2 regions of the Ectobacillus sp. OTK genome follow, and region 1 is predicted to be linked to the other one. Evidence: a T-box and tRNA genes for the amino acid it is inferred to sense, from the RefSeq annotation. Region 1 holds a T-box; the other holds one or more tRNA genes.

What was found. A T-box is a leader RNA that pairs with one kind of tRNA and senses whether it is charged. The one in region 1 lies ahead of ileS (isoleucine--tRNA ligase), so its partner is inferred to be a tRNA-Ile.
Region 2: it encodes a tRNA-Ile, which carries the amino acid that the T-box ahead of ileS (isoleucine--tRNA ligase) is inferred to sense. The anticodon was not compared.

The regions. Positions count from the first base shown of each region.
Region 1 covers NZ_AP048547.1:3,770,513-3,778,518, reverse strand. The annotation lists gene pgeF (peptidoglycan editing factor PgeF) at 1-717, shown strand, start outside; gene AC6HZ4_RS18675 (YggS family pyridoxal phosphate-dependent enzyme) at 714-1,382, shown strand; gene AC6HZ4_RS18670 (cell division protein SepF) at 1,398-1,844, shown strand; gene AC6HZ4_RS18665 (YggT family protein) at 1,850-2,113, shown strand; gene AC6HZ4_RS18660 (YlmH family RNA-binding protein) at 2,127-2,900, shown strand; gene AC6HZ4_RS18655 (DivIVA domain-containing protein) at 2,987-3,490, shown strand; T-box leader at 3,541-3,762, shown strand; gene ileS (isoleucine--tRNA ligase) at 3,821-6,586, shown strand; gene AC6HZ4_RS18645 (molecular chaperone DnaK) at 6,876-7,169, shown strand; gene lspA (signal peptidase II) at 7,296-7,754, shown strand; gene AC6HZ4_RS18635 (RluA family pseudouridine synthase) at 7,763-8,006, shown strand, end outside.
Region 2 covers NZ_AP048547.1:4,247,563-4,255,568, reverse strand. The annotation lists gene AC6HZ4_RS21115 (YitT family protein) at 1-589, shown strand, start outside; gene AC6HZ4_RS21110 (metal ABC transporter ATP-binding protein) at 822-1,595, shown strand; gene AC6HZ4_RS21105 (metal ABC transporter permease) at 1,592-2,425, shown strand; gene AC6HZ4_RS21100 (Fur family transcriptional regulator) at 2,439-2,852, shown strand; gene ispG (flavodoxin-dependent (E)-4-hydroxy-3-methylbut-2-enyl-diphosphate synthase) at 2,926-4,011, opposite strand; gene yqfZ (protein YqfZ) at 4,118-4,462, opposite strand; gene AC6HZ4_RS21085 (DUF1189 domain-containing protein) at 4,532-5,308, opposite strand; tRNA gene AC6HZ4_RS21080 (tRNA-Met) at 5,475-5,551, shown strand; tRNA gene AC6HZ4_RS21075 (tRNA-Ile) at 5,556-5,629, shown strand; tRNA gene AC6HZ4_RS21070 (tRNA-Ser) at 5,638-5,726, shown strand; gene sodA (superoxide dismutase [Mn]) at 5,987-6,598, shown strand; gene AC6HZ4_RS21060 (MFS transporter) at 6,915-8,006, shown strand, end outside.

The DNA.
Region 1 (8,006 bases):
AACGGTCACTTTTCCTCGATGAATGCAGGATTGCATGTGGGCGATAAGGAAGCTGCGGTGCACGAGAATCGGCGTATCCTTGCTTCCCGCCTTCATTTCCCGTTACATAGGTGGATTTGCTCCGAGCAAATTCATGATAACAGAGTGGAAAGAGTTGGAGATGCTGAGTGCGGAAAAGGTGTGTTTTCTTATGCGGATGGCGTGCCGGGCACAGATGGAATTTATACAGGGGAGTCAAGTGTTCTTCTTACCTCCTGCTATGCGGACTGTGTTCCTCTTTACTTTTACGCGCCAGGCCATAAACTAATAGGCTTAGCGCACGCAGGGTGGAAGGGAACGGCAAAGGGAATCGCGCGTGAGATGCTTCGCAAATGGCAGCAGGAGGAGGGGATTGCTCCTTCTGAGGTGCTGATAGCGATCGGTCCGTCGATTGGCGGATGCTGCTACGTCGTTGATGACCGCGTGCTCGAAGCAATGAAGCAGCAGCTGCAAGGAGATGTTCCGCACACCGTCATTTCGAAGGGGCAGTATGCGATTGATTTGAAGGAAATCAACCGTTTGATTTTCCTGCAGGAAGGAATTGCGGAGGCGAATATTGCTGCTGCTTCGTTTTGTACAAGCTGCGAGGAAACACTTTTTTTCTCACACCGCCGCGACTGCGGAAAAACAGGGCGCATGCTTAGTTTCATTGGGTTTAAGGAGGGTTTGGGCAGTTGACAGTACAAGAGAATTACACGCGTGTAAAACAGAATATTGAAGAAGCCTGCAAACGGTCAGGACGTTCTATAGAGAATGTAACCGTTGTAGCGGTAACAAAGACAGTAGGAATTGAGAAAACGAGAGAGGTGCTTGCAAGCGGGATTATGCATCTTGGTGAAAACCGAAACGAAGGATTTTTGCCGAAATATGAGGTGATTGGGCCAGATGCTGTTTGGCACTTTATTGGATCCCTTCAAACGCGCAAGGTGAAGGATATAATCAATCAAATTCATTATTTGCATTCGCTTGATCGTATCTCGCTTGCGCAAGAGATCCAAAAGCGGGCCAAGCACCGCATCTCTTGCTTCGTACAGGTGAAAACATCGAATGAGGAAACAAAGCAAGGGCTTGAGCCAAGTCAGCTGCTTCCATTTATCCAGGAACTTGCCTCCTTTGATCGCATACATGTTGCAGGGCTGATGACAATGGCTCCTTATACTGATGATGAAGAGCAAATCCGAACATGCTTCCGAACGCTCAAGAAGCTGCAGCAGGATGTACAAGCGTTAAATTTGCCGTATGCTCCTTGCAGGGAGTTATCAATGGGCATGTCTAATGATTATGTCATCGCAGTAGAAGAAGGGGCAACGTATATTCGTTTGGGAACCATTTTAGTAGGATAGGAGAGGAAAAAAACGATGAGCTGGACAAAGGTCAAGGATTTCTTCTTTGAAACGCCGGAGGAACAAGACGAACGGATTTCGTATGAAAGAGAGAGAGAACAACCTATGGATGAAGATATCCAACTGCCAAAAGCGCCGCAAAAGCAAAATGTAGTGAGTATTGAGAAGGCAAAGCAGGGCACAAAGGTGGTGCTGCTTGAGCCGCGCACATATGCAGAGGCGCAGGCTATCGCCGATCATTTAAAAGGCCGCCGCGCCGTTGTGATGAACCTGCAGCGTATGTCGACTGATCAGGCGATTCGCATCGTTGACTTTATGAGCGGCACTGTATATGCAATCGGCGGTGATATTCAAAAGCTGGGTGTGAGAACCTTCTTATGTACGCCAGACAATGTAGATATTGTTGGAGCGATTTCGGAATTGCTTGGCGAATCAGAAGAAACTAACAATAAAAGGTGGTAAGCATCATGGCTGTTGTGTTGAATGCTTTGTTTTTGCTATTTGATATTTATTACTACGCCTTAATCGTATATATTTTACTTTCTTGGCTGCCGGGCGCACGGGACTCAAGCTTTGGGCACTTTTTAGCTCGTATTTGCGAGCCGTATTTAGAGCCGTTTCGCCGTTTCATTCCCCCGCTCGGCATGATCGATATTTCGCCAATCGTAGCTATCCTCGTTTTGCGCTTTGCGAAAATCGGTTTGGCGCGTTTAGTACAGATGGTTTTGTAATTGGGAGAATACTATGAGCATTTATGATCATTTTCGGGCTGAAGAGGCCGTCTTCGTTGATCAAGCATTAGAGTGGAAGGAGGCGGCCGAGCAGTATCATAAAATGAAATTGACGGATTTTCTTGACCCGCGCGAGCAGCAAATCCTTTCCATGATCATTGGCAGTCAATCGGAGGCAGCTGTACAATTTTTCGGTGCTTTTGAGCAAGCTGAACGAAAAAGAGCGCTGATTTATCCGTCTTATATCCAGCCTGAGCTGGAGGAATTTCAAGTGGAAACACTCGAAATTTCATACGCGTCCAAATTTCATACCATTGAGCATCGACAAGTACTCGGGGCGCTTATGTCGCTTGGTATGAAGCGCGGGAAGTACGGCGATATTGTCTTGCAGCAGGAACGCATCCAGATGGCTGTGGCAAAAGAGGTAACGGATTATATCCGCATGAATTTACAATCTGTTGGGAAGGCAAGCGTTTCGTTATCGACCGTTTCGCCAGAGGATATTTTACATCAGCAGGAGGAATGGACAGAAAAGTCAGGTACTGTATCCTCAATGCGTCTAGATGTTTTAATTGCTGAGATTTTTAATCTCTCCAGACAAAAGGTTTCTCCGCTCATTAAAAACGGCCTTGTCAAGGTGAATTGGAAGGTAGTAGAGCAGCCCTCGTATGAGTGCTATGCAGGTGATGCCTTTTCTGTCCGCGGCTACGGCCGAGGAAAATTGCTGTCGGTAGATGGAAAATCAAAGCGTGACAAATGGAGAATTCTATACGGACTGCGAAAATAAACAAGCTGCAGGAAGGAAAACCGCTTGTTTTGTCGAACACATATAATCAAAATGTATTTTTAGACGACTACTTGGAGGTGGCACGGGTGCCTTTAACACCATTAGATATTCATAACAAAGAATTTAGCCGCGGCTTTCGCGGTTACGATGAAGATGAAGTAAATGAGTTTTTAGATCAGGTTATTAAAGACTACGAGCATGTCATCCGCGAGAAAAAAATGTTAGAGGAAAAAGCTGCAGATTTAGAGCAACGCCTCCATCATTTCTCCTCCATTGAAGATACGCTAAATAAATCAATTTTAATTGCGCAGGAAGCGGCGGAAGAGGTAAAGCGGAATGCACAAAAAGAAGCAAAGCTTATCATTCGTGAAGCGGAAAAAAATGCGGATCGTATCATTAACGAAGCGCTTGTAAAATCAAGAAAGGTCTCCTTCGATATTGAGGAATTAAAAAAGCAGTCGAAGGTGTTTCGTACGCGTTTTCGCATGCTGCTGGAAGCGCAGCTGGATATGCTTAACAATGATGACTGGGACAAGCTTATGGAGCTTGAGGAATCTGAATTGCTTAAACAGGAAGAAGCTTCCTTGTAAACTTGACGTTTTCGCGAGAATTACATATAATTCAATAACAAATAGTATCGATAAATACGGAGATAGGGACAAGTACTTTTTTCACACCCTTACATAGCGAATCGGGGAAGGTGAGAGCCCGGTTAAGGAGGAAAAAGGAATATCACCCTGGAGTTCCGCGCTGAACGAATGAGTAGGCGCAGGCGTGCATTCGCGTTACGAATATGAAGTGGATACAGGCATAGTCTTGTATTTATAAGGGTGGTACCGCGGGAGACCTTCTCGTCCCTTTTTTGGGGGATGAGGAGGTCTCTTTTTTGTGCCTATGTCCGGATGATGAGGAGGATTACTATGGAGTATAAAGACACGTTATTAATGCCGCAAACAGAGTTTCCAATGCGCGGCAATTTGCCAAAGCGCGAGCCTGATGTGCAAGCGAAATGGGCTGAAATGAACATTTATGAAAAGGTGCAGCAGCGCACGCAGGGTCGTCCGCTATTTGTGCTGCATGATGGGCCGCCGTACGCAAACGGTGATATTCATATGGGTCATGCATTAAACAAGGTGTTAAAGGATTTTATCGTTCGCTATAAATCAATGAGCGGCTATCATGCACCGTATGTTCCAGGCTGGGATACGCATGGACTTCCAATTGAGCAGGCTTTAACAAATAAAGGAGTCAAGCGCAAGGAAATGACAGTTGCTGAATTCCGTAAGCTTTGTGAAGAGTATGCGTATGAGCAAATCGATCGTCAGCGCCAGCAGTTCCTTCGCTTAGGTGTTCGCGGTGATTGGTGGAATCCGTACATCACATTAAAGCCGGAATATGAAGCACAGCAAATTAAAGTATTCGGCGATATGGCGAAAAAGGGCTATATTTATAAAGGTCTAAAGCCTGTGTACTGGTCTCCGACAAGTGAATCTGCATTAGCTGAAGCGGAAATTGAATATAAGGACAAAAAATCCCCATCCATTTATGTAGCATTTGATGTGAAGGATGGAAAGGGTGTACTAGAGGGCGATGAGAAATTTGTTATTTGGACGACAACGCCATGGACAATTCCAGCGAACCTAGGTATTTCTATCCATCCGGAGTTAGAATATAGCGTAGTAAAAGTCGGCGGCGCGAAATACATTATTGCTTCCGCATTATTGGAGTCTGTGACAAATGCAATTGGCTGGGAAAACCCTGAGGTTGTTAGAACATTAAAGGGAAGCGAAATGGAGTATATCGTGGCGAAGCATCCGCTGTATGGCCGTGATTCCCTCGTTATGCTTGGTGAACATGTTACAACAGATGCAGGTACGGGCTGCGTGCATACGGCGCCTGGCCATGGGGAAGATGACTTTATTGTTGGTCAAAAGTACGGTCTGGACGTATTATGCCCAGTGGATGACAGAGGCTGCATGACAAAGGATGCGCCAGGTTTTGAAGGGCTGTTTTATGAAGAGGCGAACAAACCAATCGGTCAAAAGCTGGAAGAGGTTGGAGCGCTGCTGAAGCTAAGCTTTATTACGCACTCTTATCCGCACGATTGGAGAACGAAAAAGCCGATCATTTTCCGGGCGACAGCGCAATGGTTCGCGTCCATTGATGCATTCCGCAGCGAGTTGCTGCAGGCAGTAGAGGAGACGAAATGGGTACCAGCATGGGGAGAAACACGTCTGTATAATATGGTACGTGACCGCGGTGATTGGTGTATTTCCCGCCAACGCGCATGGGGCGTTCCAATTCCTGTATTCTACGCGGAAAATGACGAAGCCATCATTACAGATGAGACGATTAACCATGTAGCTCATCTTTTCCGTGAGCACGGCTCAAACGTTTGGTTCGAGCGCGAAGCAAAAGATCTGCTTCCAGAAGGCTTCACGCATCCGGGCAGCCCGAACGGCCGCTTCCGTAAAGAAACGGACATTATGGACGTTTGGTTTGACTCTGGTTCTTCTCATCAGGCTGTATTAGAAGAACGCGATGACCTGCAGCGTCCGGCAGACTTGTATTTAGAAGGATCTGACCAATATCGCGGCTGGTTTAACTCTTCCTTGTCGACTGCGGTTGCAGTAACAGGAAAGGCGCCGTATAAAGGTGTGCTTAGCCATGGTTTCGTCTTAGACGGAGAAGGCCGCAAAATGAGTAAATCAATTGGAAACGTCGTAGTTCCACAAAAAATTATGGATCAATTGGGCGGGGATATTCTTCGTTTATGGGTTGCATCTGTTGATTATCAATCTGATGTGCGCATCTCTGATGATATCTTAAAGCAGGTTGCAGAAGTATACCGCAAAATTCGCAATACGTTCCGCTTCTTGCTTGGAAACCTATTTGATTTCAAGCCAAGTCAGCATGCATTAAGCGCCCAGCAGCTTCGTGAAGTTGATCGCTATATGCTGGTGAAGCTAAACAACCTAATCAATAAAGTAAAGGGAGCGTATGAAACATACGATTTTGCGGCAATGTATCACGCGCTTCATAACTTCTGTACAATTGATCTCAGTGCGTTCTATTTAGATTTTGCGAAAGATATTTTATATATCGAAGGCGCTGATAACCATGATCGCCGTGCTATTCAAACGGTATTATACGAGGTGCTGGTCGCGTTAACGAAGCTTGTTTCTCCTGTTTTACCTCATACTGCTGATGAGGTATGGGCATACGTGCCTGGTGTGAGCGAAGAAAGTGTCCAATTAACGGATATGCCGGAAGCAGTGAAGGTGGCGAATGCTGAAGAATTGCAAAGCAAATGGGATGCGTTTTTAAGCCTGCGCGATGATGTGTTAAAAGCACTTGAGGAAGCGCGTAACGCGAAAATTATTGGCAAGTCGTTAAATGCAAGCATTACGCTGTATCCAACAAAGGAAATGCATGCATTGCTCGCATCCATTAAAGAAGATGTTAAGCAATTGTTTATTGTCTCCGGATTTGAGGTTGCAGGAACAATTGAGGATGCGCCAGCTGAAGCGCATAAATATGAGCATACTGCTGTTGTTGTAAAGCAGGCAGAGGGTGAAACATGCGAGCGCTGTTGGACTGTTTCTACGGAAGTGGGCCAAGACAGCGAGCATCCAACACTATGCCCGCGCTGTGCAACTGTTGTAAAAGAGAACTATGTGAAGTAAAAACAAAGGGACTAACTCATAATTGGATGAGTGAGTCCCTTTTCTTTATATTTTGAAGAAAGTATAACGTTTTGGGGTACGCTGCCCTCTTCCCATAACCTGCTTGCTGGGGGCAGAGAACTGCCTCTTTCGCAAGCAAACCGGGCCGTGTCCGCTCATTCTAATAGGAAAAACTTGTGGCTTGTAAGGGCGGGCTTTTTGGATAAACTAAAGCTACGTTAAACGGTGATGGAGGGATAACAGCGTGAATATAAAAACATACTTCGAAATTAAGTATGAGCTTGAGTTGATGAAACGAGAGTTAAGAGCACGGCTAAAGCAGGAACAAAACCGTTTATACCAAATGGAAACAACTGAGGAGCGGGGCATTGTGGTGTCCGAAGAGGAAGTAAAACGAAAAACGGTGCTGCACCATATACAAGAGGATTTAAAGGATGTAGAACGTGCCTTATTTAAAATGGAAATAGGAATGTACGGCATTTGTGAGGAAACAGGAAAGCTTCTGCCGCTGGAGCAGTTGCGGATTATGCCGACGGCGCGAACAGCTCATGAATTTTTATATGAACGCTTAAAAACAGTATAAGGAAAAATAACATTGTTATTTTACACCTCAATTTACATTTTATTCTCTTTATGAAGCCATTCATTGTGAAAAGTTTAGACGTGTGCTAAACTTTTGAAGTACACTGTCATGGCGGGGGAAAGAAAAATGATATATTATTTGATTGCGCTAGTTGTCATTGCAATTGATCAATTCACAAAATGGCTCATTGTAAAAAATATGGAGCTCGGTGAAAGTATTCCAATCATTGATAATGTGCTATACATAACGTCTCACCGGAATCGTGGGGCTGCATGGGGTATGTTACAAAATCAAATGTGGTTCTTTTATATTATCACAGTTATTTTTGTAATCGGAGTCGTCTATTATATACAGAAGTACGGGAAGCAGGACAAGTTTTTAGGGTTGGCGCTGTCGCTTATTTTAGGCGGAGCAATCGGAAATTTCATCGATCGTGTATGGAGGAAAGAAGTAGTGGATTTTATTCACACGTATATTTTTTCTTATAACTTTCCTGTATTTAATGTCGCTGATTCCGCGCTTTGCATTGGTGTAGCGCTCATCATGATTCAAACGCTGCTTGAAGGTAAGAAAGCGAAGGAGTAGAAGAAGGCATGCAAGAGGTTGTACAACAAAAGGTAACAGAAGAGCAGAACAAAGAGCGAATTGATAAGGTCGTTGCGAGCATTAATGCAGAATGGTCGCGTTCGCAAGTGCAGCAATGGATTAAGGACGGAATTGTAACTGTAAACGGACAAGTCGTCAAAGGAAATTACAAAGCAAAAACAGGAGATGCCATTGCAATTACGGTGCCAGAGCCTGAAGTGCTTGATGTATTACCGGAGCCAATGGATCTTG
Region 2 (8,006 bases), 480 kb from region 1:
CTGCCTTGCTGTTATTGAAGGAGTGCTTCATCATTTTCATCCATTCACAACCAATCCGATTTTAGCCACTGTATTTGGCGGCCTAACTCTGGGTGTTGGCGTTGGGCTTGTTATTCGGCATGGAGGCTCTTTAGATGGAACTGAAATTTTAGGAATTCTGCTTACGAAAAAGCTGCCGTTTTCTGTTGGAGAATTCGTGATGTTTATGAATATCTTTATTTTTGGCTGGGCGGCATTTGTGTTCGGTCTTGAGCAAGCGATGTACTCGGTTATGACGTACTATATTGCATTTAAAACAATTGATACAGTTATTCAAGGTCTTGATGAAACAAAGGCTGTTCTCATTGTTTCAGATTATTATGAGGATGTTTCAAACGCCATTTTGGACCGTCTTGGCCGCGGCACAACGAAGCTCGCTGGAAAGGGAGGATATACAGATAAGGAAAAAGAGGTTATTTATGCTGTTATTACTCGCCTTGAGGTAACGAAGCTAAAAAGCATTGTGCATGAAATTGATCCGAATGCGTTTATTACCATTATGAATACGCAGGAAACAAAAGGAGCAAAGTTTAAATCTGCAATCCATTAACAAGAGGTGGCGCCATCTCTTGTTTCACTTTAGGAAAGTATAAGTGCAGCTATACCTCTGTCTTCGCCTAACGGCTCGCCAATCGGCGAGTTCTCTTTATTTCGTGCAAATAGGCGAAAAGAGGAAAGGCCTATTCTATTGCAAGATAAATGAGTTTACAATCTGCGCGAACTGTACTATAATTCGAACAGATATAAATCGGAAGAATTCTGAATTATAAAGGTGAGATACGATGACATATTGTATAGAAATTGATCATTTGTCGTTTCAGTACGAGGATCAAAGGGTACTAGAGGATATTCATTTAAATGTTCCTAAAGGTTCTTTTCTTGGTTTGGTTGGTCCGAATGGTTCCGGTAAATCTACACTTTTAAAATGTATATTGGGTATTTTAAGACCAAACCAAGGAACGATTCGGTTATTTGGTACAGATAGCCGCAAATTTAAAGACTGGAATAAAATCGGCTATGTGTCTCAAAAGGCAAGTAGCTTTAATTCTGGATTCCCGGCAACTGTATTTGAAGTAGTATCAATGGGGCTTGTATCAAAAATCGGTTTGTTTCGATTTTTGAATAAAGCACAAAAGAAAAAGGTGCAGCAAGCAATCGCTGATGTCGGCATGAGCGAATTTATGGACCGCAACATTGGGGAATTGTCGGGCGGACAGCAGCAGCGTGTTTTTATTGCCCGGGCGCTTGTCAGCGAGCCAGAGCTTCTCATTTTGGATGAACCGACAGTGGGTGTTGATGCCGAAAATGTACAAAACTTTTACAGCATGCTGGAGTATTTAAATAAACAGCTTGGGATTACACTTATTCTTGTTACACATGATATCGGAGCGATTACGGAAAAGGTCACACATGTTGCTTGCTTGAATAAGCATTTGCATTTTCATGGAGAGACAGAGATATTTGAGGAGCGGAAGGACCATGATTTGTCATTATTTTATGGTCATCATATTCATCTGCTTGAGCATAGTCATGAGCATCACGGGAGGACAAGATGATACAAGATTTTTTGCAGTATGATTTTTTGCGTAATTCGCTTTATGCCGCTATTCTGATTGGTCTTGTTGCCCCGCTGCTTGGTGTGTTTATTGTCATTCGGCGCCTGTCGCTTATTGCGGATGCACTTAGCCACGTGACGCTTTCTGGTATTGCAGCAAGCCTTCTTCTGGAGAAAACATTATTTCCGGGAGGGTTTATTAATCCATTATATATGGGCATGGTGTTTTCCATCGGCGGAGCGCTGTTCATTGAAAAACTGCGGAGTGTGTACAAGCATTACCAAGAGCTTGCCGTACCAATTATTTTATCGAGCGGAATCGGACTTGGTGTGATTTTTATTTCATTAGCGAATGGTTTTAATACCGATTTGTTTACCTATTTATTTGGAAGTATCAGTGCGGTGAGCGAGGGGGACCTTTCCGTTATTATCGGCATAGCTGTTCTCGTCCTTGCGGTAGTTTTCCTTTTATATAAAGAATTGTTTTTACTTTCCTTTGATGAAGAGTATGCGACAGCAACTGGTCTGCGTGCCAAGTGGATTCACTTTATTTTTATTGTGCTGGTTGCGCTTGTGATTGCTGCGTCCATGAGAGTTGTCGGTATTTTGCTCGTATCATCGCTCATGACCTTACCAGTCGCGGCGAGCATTCGCATCGCAAAGGGTTTTAAACAGACCATTTTCTTTTCTATTCTTTTTGGAGAACTGGCTGTTATCGGAGGGCTTATCGTATCGTATCAACTAGATTTGGCTCCGGGCGGTACAATTGTAATGATTGCTGTTATGATTTTGGTCGGAGCGATTATGTGGAAAAAGAAAAAAACAGCGTAAAGTAGGGATGGACATGAACCTGACAGAAGCGTTAAAGCTAATGAAGGAGAACGGATTTAAGCATACAGGAAAGCGTGAAGATATGCTGAATTTATTTTCTTCACATAATAAATATTTAACAGCAAAAGACGTGTTGGAGAATATGAAGGATGATTATCCAGGCTTAAGCTTTGATACAATCTATCGCAATCTATCTCTGTTTGTTGAGCTTGGTATTTTAGAGCAAACGGAATTGAACGGGGAGAAGCACTTCCGCTTTACCTGCTCAACGACGAAGCATCATCACCACTTCATTTGTCTTGACTGTGGGAGAACGAAAGAGGTTCACGTCTGTCCGATGGACGTGTCCTTTCCAGAGTTCGAAGGCTTTGAGGTAACAGGACATAAATTCGAAATCTATGGGAAATGCCCAGAATGTACAAAATAAAAAAAGCGGACATGAGTTCCGCTTTTTTTATTTGAAGATAAGAATTATAACTTTTGAGGCGTAAGAGCTTTTCTTACTTTTGCTGCGCCTTCGCAGCGTATTCCTCTGCAATCTTGTCGACTTCTTTTTTCAATTCCTCTACCATTACAGCCTCTGGTACCTTACGGACAATTTGGCCTTTGCGGAAGAGAAGACCTTCACCGCGGGCGCCGGCAATACCGATATCCGCTTCTCGTGCTTCTCCCGGTCCGTTTACCGCACAGCCTAACACAGCTACCTTAATCGGCGCTTTTATTTTGGAAATGTATTCTTCAACTTCATTCGCGATGCTAATTAAATCAATTTCAATGCGGCCGCAGGTTGGGCATGAAATTAATGTAGCAGCATTGGAAGAAAGGCCAAATGATTTGAGTAATTCACGCGCAACCTTCACTTCCTCTACTGGGTCAGCGCTTAAGGAAATGCGCAATGTATTGCCGATTCCCTTGCTTAAGATTGCACCGAGACCTGCTGCGCTTTTCACTGTTCCGGCAAACAATGTTCCTGATTCTGTAATGCCAAGGTGAAGAGGGTATTGAAAAGCTTTTGCTGCTTTCTCATATGCTTCAATCGCTAGGTTTACATCAGATGCTTTCATGGACACGATAATGTCATGAAAGTCCAGATCTTCCAAAATCTTAATATGGTGAAGTGCACTTTCCACCATTCCGTCAGCTGTTGGATAGCCGTATTTCTCTAAAATATGGCGCTCCAAAGAGCCGGCATTGACACCGATTCGGATCGGAATACCTTTCGCTTTTGCGGCATTTACAACGGCTTCTACCTTTTCGCGTCTTCCTATATTTCCTGGATTAATGCGAACCTTATCGACGCCGCCCTCAATTGCCTTTAAAGCAAGACGGTAGTCAAAGTGAATATCCGCAACAAGAGGAATATTGATTCGCTTTTTAATATCCGCGATGGCATTCGCAGCGCGTTCATCTGGAACGGCAACGCGAACAACCTGGCAGCCTGCCTCCTCTAGGCGGAGAATTTCTGCTACCGTTGCCTCGACATCATGTGTTTTTGTTGTTGTCATGCTTTGTATCACTAATTCATTATTTCCACCAATTGTTAAGTTTCCGACCTTCACTGGTCGGGTTTTTGTACGATGTGTAATTTCATTCACGAACATATCGCTCTCCTTGTAAAAGAGTTAACCGTAACGGCTGCCCTCCCTATTGTATCAGTGCTTTCATAAAATTGACAAGAATTTATGATGTTCCTCATTTATATAATGGGAATTTATATCTCTTTCCTATTCTCAGCTTAGATGGAGATTCGTTTGTATTTAGCTTTTTAAAATCATTTGTAATCGTGTCTACAGAAGGCAGCTTGCCTCTTTTGTTAATGGCTTCTACAATGGAAAGAACGGTATCGCCGCTTTTCACCTCGATTTGTTCATATTCGGCATCTGCTTCGTTTTGCACGATGGTGCTGGAATCCTTAACAGGCTTTGCGGTTGTTTCCTGTGCTTTCGATTTGAGGAGCGGCAGCGTTCCAATGGTTATATCGTAAAATAAAGAGTATCCGATTAGTAAAATAACAAGCGTTATGCCGATGCGTTTCATACATTCTCCCCCTTCTTTGTAGAGAATATATGCTTGTCCTACAAAAAAATGCCGCACTCGGCGGCATTTTTACAACATTTTTTTTTCCTTTACAGGAGGAATTTCCTTCAATATTAAATAGAGAACAAAACACGCAACAGCGACGAAAATCAAAAATGAGTGTAAAACCACTATATTTAAGAATTTCATAATCATAAAAAATACAATCGGAATTGTAAAGCTGTACGCCGTCAGCGTCCATGCCTGCTTATAATTAAGATTGCGCCTCATTTGAGCGGCGAAAAACCTGCCGATGAAGGCAATAGCAGTCACGCCAAACAACACGACAAAGCTGTCAAACAAATATAAAAGCGTACCAAGAACAACTAAGGCAATCGGATAGATGCTTTGGATCATGCTAAGAAAATCTTCTATATCCGCTTTTGTGATCGTGGCATTGTTCAGCAACGAGTATTTATATGTTTCGTTGTTTGTATCTGAGACGATAACTGCTTGATGCTTTAAAAAAAACAAGCCATCCTGCTTGGTGAGAGAGGAAGGAAGCTCCTCGCTGTTTGGGTCAAACAGGAATATAAAATTATCCTCTTTTTTTAAAACGGGCTCCTGTATATCCGCTTTTAACTCTCCTTGTTCAATTGTAAATTCTGGAATTTCTGATTGTACGGTCCGTTCAGCAAGAGATAATTCCGTGCGGACCAAATTTGTCAAATGAACCATTTCTGGAATAAGGGCAAGTAAAGAAAGAAGAAATATGTATAAAATTGATTTTCCGATTTTTTGAAATCGATAGCGTGCCATATCTTTTGGGGAGTATATGCTTTTATACAACTGCTGGAATACTGACATGATTTCACTTCCTTCTTTAAAATTCGGCATCTTCATTGTAACGCAGCGGGAAGAGGAAGGACAAGGCATAGATATGGAAAGATTTGCGAGAATATGGAATAATTACGATTGACATAGTTATTTTACATATGATAAATTTATATATGTCTCAAGTTTGTATCGTTATGGCGGTGTAGCTCAGCTGGCTAGAGCGTACGGTTCATACCCGTAAGGTCGGGGGTTCGATCCCCTCCGCCGCTACCATAAAGGACCCTTAGCTCAGCTGGTTAGAGCAGACGGCTCATAACCGTCCGGTCGTAGGTTCGAGTCCTACAGGGTCCATCCATCTTGGAAAAGTACCCAAGTGGTTCAAGGGGTCGCACTCGAAATGCGATAGACGTGCAAGCGTGCGTGGGTTCGAATCCCACCTTTTCCGCCATACATATGATCAAAAGCTCAAGCTCCCAATTTGGGGCTTTTTTTATTTACTCTGGACAACTGCCAACATCAGTGATTCCTGAACAAGACAGGCTTTTCCGTTTCGTTCATTATGGGATGCTTCTTGCGAAAGAATCGCATTCCAAATTGTGTAAAATAAAAAGCAGATTTATTTTCCATCTTGAAAAAATAGTGTACAATAAGTATGGGCTATAGGCAGAGAAGCTTGCGTCCAAGTACATATACGGGAGGAATTACAAAATGGCAAAGTATGAATTACCACAATTACCTTACGCTTATGATGCGTTAGAGCCTCATATCGATAAGGAAACAATGAACATTCACCACACAAAGCATCATAACACTTACGTAACAAACGTAAACGCAGCTTTGGAAAACTATCCAGAATTGGCAGCGAAAAGTGTAGAAGAGCTTATCTCTAACATGGAAGAAGTACCAGAAGCAATCCGTACTGCAGTTCGCAACAATGGCGGCGGTCATGCAAACCACTCCTTATTCTGGACAATCCTTTCTCCAAATGGCGGCGGCGAGCCAGTAGGCGAGCTTGCAGCAGCAATCAACACAAAATTTGGCAGCTATGCTGCATTTAAAGAAGAGTTTACAAAAGCAGCTACAACTCGCTTCGGTTCTGGTTGGGCATGGCTTGTTGTAAACAATGGTGAAATCGAAGTAACAAGCACTCCAAACCAAGACTCTCCATTAATGGAAGGAAAAACACCTGTTCTTGGATTAGACGTATGGGAGCATGCGTACTACTTGAACTACCAAAACCGTCGTCCTGACTACATTGCTGCATTCTGGAATGTAGTAGATTGGAACGCTGTTGAGAAACGCTACCAAGAAGCAAAATAATGATTTAGCAGGCCGGATATCCGGCCTGCTTTTTTTAGGCTGTTTTCGCATAGATTGTTGCTTTTGCATGTGGCCGGCAGCACGCTGCAGCACTGTGAGAAGAGGTGAGAAATTAGAAATGAGAGGTTGATTGCAAGAGGCGAATAGCCTCTTGTTTGTATCGAAACATGTTCTGTTTATTCCTGCAGCAACAATTGTTTAGAAAAGAGCCTTTTTTATGCTGCTGCATGGGTCTTCAGTTGTTCTCCCCTTTTCCTTACATAATTCTCCCGTAACTCGGAAGACTAAACTTTGAAGTAAAGGGGAGTTTTGAATGATGAAAACAAAGCACTTAATTGGAGATGTGGAAATCAACCGTGATCTTGTTTTGCTGTTAACAATCGGCGGATTGTACACATTAGCTATTTCATTGTCCAATACGTTTGTAAACATTTACATTTGGAAGCAAACGAAGGATTTTCTGAATATCGGGATCTATAATTTAGCTGTTGTTGTAGCGCAGCCGGTTACATTTGCGCTTGCAGGGAAGCTGGCGAAAAATGTGGATCGCATCATTATTTTGCGCTTAGGAGTGAGTGCACTTGCCGCGTTCTTCATCACCGTTTTATGGACTGGAACGCATGCATCACAATATATTTTACTTATTGGAAGCATGCTTGGAATTGGCTATGGATTTTATTGGCTCGCATTTAATTTACTTACATTTGAAATTACGGAGCCGGAAACGAGGGATTTTTTCAATGGTTTCCTCGGGCTCTTAACGTCACTTGCCGGCATGGTCGGTCCTATTTTGGCCGGATATGTGATTTCCCACATGAAAAGATGGAATGGGTACACTTTTATTTTCATTCTTTCATTAACCTTATTTACTATTGCGATTGTGCTGAGTTTTTTCTTGTCACGCCGGGAGTGTGAGGGGAAATACGAGCTCATGAGAATTATTCGGGAACGGCGATATAATCGAAATTGGAACCGGGTGACGCTTGCTCATTTTTTCCAAGGACTTCGAGAGGGAACCTTTGTATTTGTTGTCTCGGTCTATGTGTACATAACAACGGGAAGTGAGCTTGCCATTGGAAAGTTCGGGCTTGTCAGCTCAGGTGTTTCGTTTATTTGTTATTATCTGGCAACTCGCTTCATTAAAGATAAGTATCGGAAAAAGGCAATTTTTCTTGGGGGACTGCTTTTGTACGCAGCGGTGTATCTTGTGATTATCGATGTCACCTACCGGAAGCTCCTCATTTATGCAGGCTGCATTGCGGTGGCGTATCCTATTTTGCTTGTGCCGTATATGTCCATGACATATGATGTGATCGGAAAGGCTCGTCAAGCGAAAGAGCTGCGTGTCGAGTATATCGTTGTCCGTGAGCTGTTTTTAAATTTCGGAAGAATCTGCTCCATCGTCTCC